DNA from 2 places in the Pseudoalteromonas sp. CNC9-20 genome. Region 1 is predicted to be linked to the other one. Evidence: predicted binding sites of a transcription regulator. Region 1 holds the regulator's gene; the other holds the start of a gene.
The links. Region 1 encodes sigma-54, which starts transcription at its own class of promoters, with help from an activator protein. Its sites were predicted from a motif close to GTTGGCACGNNNNTNGNNT; they were not measured.
Positions count from the first base shown of each region.

Region 2: a site for sigma-54 is predicted at 1,748-1,766, ahead of glnA (glutamate--ammonia ligase). Genes of this name have one in related genera too.

Region 1 is NZ_JAKRFS010000004.1:116,953-120,364, forward strand. It holds gene rapZ (RNase adapter RapZ) at 1-111, opposite strand, end outside; gene ptsN (PTS IIA-like nitrogen regulatory protein PtsN) at 178-624, opposite strand; gene hpf (ribosome hibernation promoting factor) at 626-913, opposite strand; gene MHM89_RS10800 (RNA polymerase factor sigma-54) at 939-2,435, opposite strand; gene lptB (LPS export ABC transporter ATP-binding protein) at 2,460-3,185, opposite strand; gene lptA (lipopolysaccharide transport periplasmic protein LptA) at 3,185-3,412, opposite strand, start outside.
Region 2 is NZ_JAKRFS010000003.1:13,259-16,670, reverse strand. It holds gene typA (translational GTPase TypA) at 1-1,380, opposite strand, end outside; gene glnA (glutamate--ammonia ligase) at 1,823-3,229, shown strand; gene MHM89_RS07200 (DUF4124 domain-containing protein) at 3,395-3,412, shown strand, end outside.

The sequences.
Region 1 (3,412 bases):
GAGTAAAATAACTGGGATGTTATCTACGCAATAGTACCCAAGGTCTTCGAGCACCCGTAACGCGACTGATTTTCCAGAACCCGAGCGACCACTGACAATGATAAGTTCCATCCGACAACTCCTTGTTTTACCCCAAGACGCACATTTAAACCACACCATGAACCAATACGGCGCGCATTAGTCGGCGATCAATTGATAAAGCTCTTGATCGCTGCTGGCTGAGCGCAGTTGTTTACACAGTTGTTTGTCTTTTAGTTTATCAGCAATTGTCGCTAAGGTCTTCAGGTGTTGTTCAGTCTCATTAGCCGGCACTAAAAGTGCGACAAAGATATCCACTGGACGGTTATCAATGGCATCAAAGTTAATGGCTTCGCGATTGGTTACAACAATGGCAATCGTACTGTCGATACCATCGAGACGGCCATGTGGAATAGCAACGCCTTTGCCGATGCCAGTACTGCCCAGCTTTTCGCGGGTTAGCAAAGCATCAAGTACCGATTGCTCGCTGAGGTGAGGACTGTGCTGATGAGCCACCTGAGAGAGGTACTCCAGCATTCTTTTTTTGCTATTAAAAAGGACCGCAGCTTTGCTGCAGTCCTTGGTAAAGAGTGAATCTAGGTTCATGTTAGTGACGAGATAATTTCTCTTTATGTTTAATCACTTGACGGTCGAGCTTATCAATTAAGCCGTCGATCGCCGCATACATATCCTGGTGCTCTGCGGTTGCGAACAGTTCACCACCGTTAACGTGAAGAGTAGCTTCTGCTTTTTGTGTTAGTTTTTCAATATCAAGAATGACATGCACATTATTTATATGGTCAAAGTGACGCTCTAATTTTGCAAATTTGCTATTCACATAGTTGCGAAGAGAATCAGTGATTTCTACGTGACGACCGGTAAGATTTAATTGCATAAGCATTTTCCTTCTTGTCTAACGTCTATATCAAACTTTTACGCTGATTTGACGGTGGAATGGCTAGCGATTCACGATATTTAGCAATCGTGCGCCGAGCCACTTTAATTCCTTGCTCGGCTAGTACGTCGGCAATCTTGCTATCACTCAACGGTTTAGCAGGATTCTCCGCAGCTACTAGCTTTTTGATCAATGCTCGAATCGCTGTAGACGAGCATTCACCTCCGTTTTCGGTTGTAACATGGCTGGAGAAAAAGTACTTCAGCTCAAAAATACCCCGTGGTGTATGCATATACTTTTGGGTGGTCACACGGGAAATCGTTGACTCATGCATTTCCACCATTTCGGCAACGTCATTAAGCACCATTGGCTTCATTGCCTCTTCACCATGTTCAAAGAATGCCTGTTGTTGTTGAACAATGCAATTAGTTACTTTAAGTAGCGTATCATTGCGTTGTTCCAAGCTCTTTATAAACCATTTCGCTTCTTGTAAATGCGAGCGAATAAATTGACTATCACTTTGCGACTTACAGCTTCGCGACATTGATGCATAGTGATCGTTAACGCGGATCTTAGGCATACTATCTGGGTTTAATTCAACCACCCAGCGGCCTTTAACTTTCTTCACCGATACGTCTGGAATCACATACTCTGACTGCTCTCGCACAATCGTGGCTGCAGGAGTCGGATTTAAACTGTGTATCAGTGTCATCACCTCTTTTAACTGCGCTTCTTTAAGCTTAGTCTTTTTCATCAAGGTGCGATAGTCACGACTACCAAGCAAATCAATATAGTTACAAACTACCTCTTTGGTCTCTTCAAGCCAAGGGGTTTGTGGGTCAAATTGCTTGAGCTGGATCAACAAGCACTCTTGTAAAGAACGCGCACCAATTCCTACTGGATCAAAGAGTTGGATACGCTTAAGAACGGCTTCAATTTCATCGAGCTCGATACCATCGTCTTGTTCATCATGATTCAAGCTTTCCAGCAGATCTTCACAGCTGACCGTTAAAATGCCGTTGTCATTGATGGCTTCAATGATAGCTGTGGCGATGGCCTCGTCGGTGGCACTAAAAGGTGTTAATTGCAGCTGCCACATTAAATAATCATGTAACGACTCGGTGGTTTCGCCTTGGTAGATAGACTCATCTTCTGGCATAGGCCCAGAGGAGGCAACGGGAGCCGCACTAATATACTCATCCCAAGACACATCCATGGGCAAGTCTTCACTGATGGACTCGTTGTTCATGGCATCAGCACTTTCAACTTCATCCTTACTGGCGCTGGCCGTCTCGGCGGTATCGTTATTTTGGTTGTCGGACGTCGACTCTTTTTGCTCTTGGTTGTCGTTATTGTCGGCGTAATTGTCTTCTTCAACTTCAAGTAATGGGTTGGCGTCCAACGCCTCTTGAATTTCTTGTTGGAGATCCAAAGTACTGAGCTGCAACAGGCGAATCGCTTGCTGCAATTGTGGGGTCATTGTTAATTGCTGGCCTAGGCGCAGCTGTAATGATTGCCTCATGTATCTCTAACAATCCTTTAATCGTTATAATCTAAACTGCTCACCCAAATAGACGTCGCGAACCGTTTGATCGGCAAGAACTTGCTCTGGAGTGCCAGAAGCAATGAGCTCGCCATGGGAAACAATGTATGCGGTTTCACATACGTCTAGGGTCTCTCGCACATTGTGGTCGGTGATTAATACACCAATACCACGATTGCGCAGATGCTCTATGATTTTCTTTATATCTAACACTGAAATAGGGTCGACACCAGCAAAAGGTTCATCCAACAAGATAAACTTTGGGTTTGCCGCTAATGCTCGCGCTATTTCTACCCGGCGACGTTCGCCACCAGATAACGCCATTCCTTGTGAGTCTCGAATGTGCTGTATATTAAACTCATCAAGCAGGCCCTCAAGCTCGCTTTCACGCTCTGCTTTGCTTAAGCCCTTGCGGGTTTCTAGGATGGCCATCAAATTTTGAAAAACTGTCAGCTTTCGAAAAATAGATGATTCCTGCGGTAAATAACCAATACCTAAGCGCGCACGAGAGTGCATCGGCATTAAGGTGATATCCTCATCATCAATACTGATGGTGCCTTTATCACTGGGTACTAAGCCAACTATCATGTAAAAAGTAGTTGTCTTACCGGCTCCATTAGGGCCGAGCAAGCCGACGATACTACCTGCTTGCACCTCTAAGCCCACACTTTTGACGACCTCCCGGCCTTTATAGCTTTTCGCTAATTTTTGTGCTTTAAGAGTCGCCATTATTGCTCTTTCTCCGGCGTATCGTCACTTTGTGGTGTTAATGTTGTGCGCACTCGTGTGCTGGAGTTTTCATCTTTTTCGGCGGTGATCAGCTGTTTGGCAATATCATAGCTTATGGTTTCGGCAACGATATGCTGGTCGGCCATGGCAATCTTAGCATCACCTTGAATTTTAAGGGTCTCAGAGGCGACGTCATAACGAATTTCCAGCGCCTGTGCAGAAATCTC
Region 2 (3,412 bases), on a different contig from region 1:
GGTTAACGTCATGAAATCAGTCTGGAAACCAATCAAGCCACGGCTTGGGATCATAAAGTCCATACGAATACGGCCTTTACCATCTGGAGACATATCAGTCATTTCTGCTTTACGTAAACCCAGCTGCTCCATGATAGAGCCTTGGTGCTCGTCTTCACAGTCGATAGTCACTGTTTCGTAAGGTTCTTGGATTTCACCATCAACTTCACGCAAAATAACTTCTGGACGAGACACGGCAAGTTCATAGCCTTCACGACGCATGTTTTCGATAAGTACGCCCAAGTGTAGTTCACCACGGCCTGATACACGGAAGCTATCAGGGTTATCGGTCTCTTCTACGCGTAATGCCACATTATGAACTAGCTCGGCTTGCAAACGTTCAAGGATATTACGTGAGGTGACGTATTTACCTTCTTGGCCAGCAAAAGGTGAAGTGTTTACAGAGAACGTCATGGTAACAGTAGGCTCATCAACACTCAGTGCTGGTAACGCTTCAACCGTGTTGACATCACAGATGGTATCGGAGATTTTCAACTCGCCCAGGCCACTCACCGCGATGATGTCGCCGGCAGTTGCCTCTGTCGCATCATGACGGTCAAGACCTAAGTAAGTAAGCACTTGGCCCACTTTGCCGTTACGTTTACTGCCATCAGCACCGACAATAGTAACCTGCTGATTTACTTTCACAGTACCACGCTTAATACGGCCTACGCCGATAACGCCAACGTACGAGTTGTAATCAAGCTGTGAGATTTGCATTTGTAGCGGCCCTTCTGGATCCGCATCTGGTGCTTCAACTTCTTTCACGATGGCTTCAAACATTGGCTCCATGTTGTCAGAAGGCTCATCTAAATCGAGCGTTGCCCAACCATTAATCGCTGATGCATAAATAACTTTAAAGTCTAACTGTTCGTCGGTTGCACCTAAGTTATCGAACAAGTCAAATACTTGATCCATAACCCAATCAGGGCGTGCACCCGGCTTATCAACCTTGTTAATAACAACGATTGGCTTCAGCCCTTGCGCGAACGCTTTTTGCGTTACAAAGCGCGTCTGCGGCATTGGCCCTTCTTGTGCGTCAACAAGTAATAGTACGGAGTCAGCCATCGAAAGTACGCGCTCTACCTCGCCACCAAAGTCGGCGTGCCCAGGGGTATCGACGATATTGATATGGTAGTCTTTCCAGTTGATTGCCGTGTTTTTAGCTAGGATGGTAATACCACGTTCTTTTTCAAGATCGTTCGAGTCCATCACTCGCTCTTCGTTGCCACCACGGGTTTGTAGTGTGCCCGATTGCTCAAGCAATTTATCAACCAAAGTCGTTTTACCATGGTCAACGTGTGCGATAATCGCGATATTTCTTAACTTTTCGATGCTCATATATTTACTTAGAGGCTAACCCCATATTTCCTAAATGATCCACACCCAGCGGCGCGGGCCACCTGTGTCGAGTTTAAAAGGTCGCGTATTATCCCTTATAACGCCACTAGATGAAAGTTTATCCAGCTAATTAATTTACTTCCGTGCCTAACATAGCCTAGTCGCTTGACATAAAAATGACACCGAGACTGTGCTATCAGTGTTTTTTGGTGCGCTCACATCCTTATTTGAGTCATCCCTTGATACATGACAATGCAGCCTGAAAAATTTGCACTACAATGTAGCAAGTTCGCACCCTATTGGTGCAAAAAATAAGTTTGAGATTACCAAATAGAAAGTAACCCCCTACTAAACAGACACTTATACTTTTGGCATGGTTTAAGCTTACCCATGCACAAATGCAGTAAATTGCAGCAAATAATAATCCATAGTTGGAGGACACATGTCACAATCGGTATTAGATTTTATTAAAGAGCACGACGTAAAATTCGTTGACCTTCGTTTCACCGACACCAAAGGTAAAGAGCAGCATGTCTCTATTCCTCATCACCAGGCTGATGAAGATTTCTTTGAAGACGGTAAAATGTTTGACGGCTCTTCAATTGCAGGCTGGAAAGGCATTAACGAGTCAGACATGGTGCTGATGCCTGATGCTGAAAGCGCTAAGCTTGATCCATTCGCCGAAGAAACAACACTTATCGTACGTTGTGACGTTGTTGAACCTTCAACTCTTCAAGGCTATGAGCGCGATCCTCGCTCTGTGGCCAAGCGTGCTGAAGAATATATGCGCTCAACAGGTATTGCCGATACGATTCTGTTTGGCCCTGAGCCAGAATTTTTCCTTTTTGACGATGTTAAGTACAAAACAGATATGTCTGGGTCAATGTATAAAATCGACGCTGAAGAAGCATGCTGGAACTCAGATAAAGATTACGAAGGCGGTAACACCGGTCACCGTCCTGGCGTCAAAGGTGGTTACTTCCCTGTTGCTCCAGTGGACTCATCACAAGATTGGCGTAGTGCCACTTGCATGGTGCTTGAAGAACTCGGCCAAGTCGTTGAAGCTCATCACCACGAAGTAGCAACAGCTGGCCAAAACGAAATCGCCACCCGCTTTAACACCATGGTTTTGAAAGCGGACGAAATTCAAGAGATGAAGTATGTTATTCACAACATGGCGCATCTGTATGGTAAAACCGCTACTTTCATGCCTAAGCCTGTGGTTGGCGACAACGGTTCAGGCATGCATTGTCACCAGTCTCTAGGTAAAGATGGTAAGAACATCTTTGCAGGCGACAAGTATGGTGGTCTATCAGAAGAAGCGCTTTACTACATCGGTGGTATCATCAAGCACGCCAAAGCTATTAACGCCTTTGCTAACGCTTCGACAAACTCATACAAGCGCCTTGTTCCGGGTTTCGAAGCACCTGTTATGCTTGCTTATTCAGCACGTAACCGCTCAGCGTCTATTCGTATCCCCGTAGTTCCATCAGAGAAAGCTCGCCGTATTGAGGTACGCTTCCCAGACCCTACAGCGAACCCATACCTTGCCTTCTCAGCGATGCTAATGGCGGGTCTTGACGGCATTAAGAATAAGATCCACCCTGGCGACGCCATGGATAAAGATCTATATGACTTACCTGCAGAAGAGGCAGCAGAGATTCCAACAGTGGCAGCGTCATTGCAAGAAGCCCTTGATTCACTTGATGCAGATCGTGAGTTCTTGACGCAAGGCGGCGTATTCACTGACGACCTTATTGATGCATACATCGGCTTGAAATCAGCTGAAGTAGAAAAGCTCAACATGACTACACACCCTGTAGAATTTGAAATGTACTACAGCGTGTAAACCGCATAACTACCACTTAGTTATATCATGTGTGTTCTCAAAGCCTGCTTAGCAGGCTTTTTTTATGGTAAAAAAGTTGTAAATAGACTAAAGTTAGGGTTTAACCAAGTAATTGGTTAATTTTCGGCTAACTATAAGAATAATAAACGTAAAATAGGAAGTAGCGTGACAACGAAGTGGTCT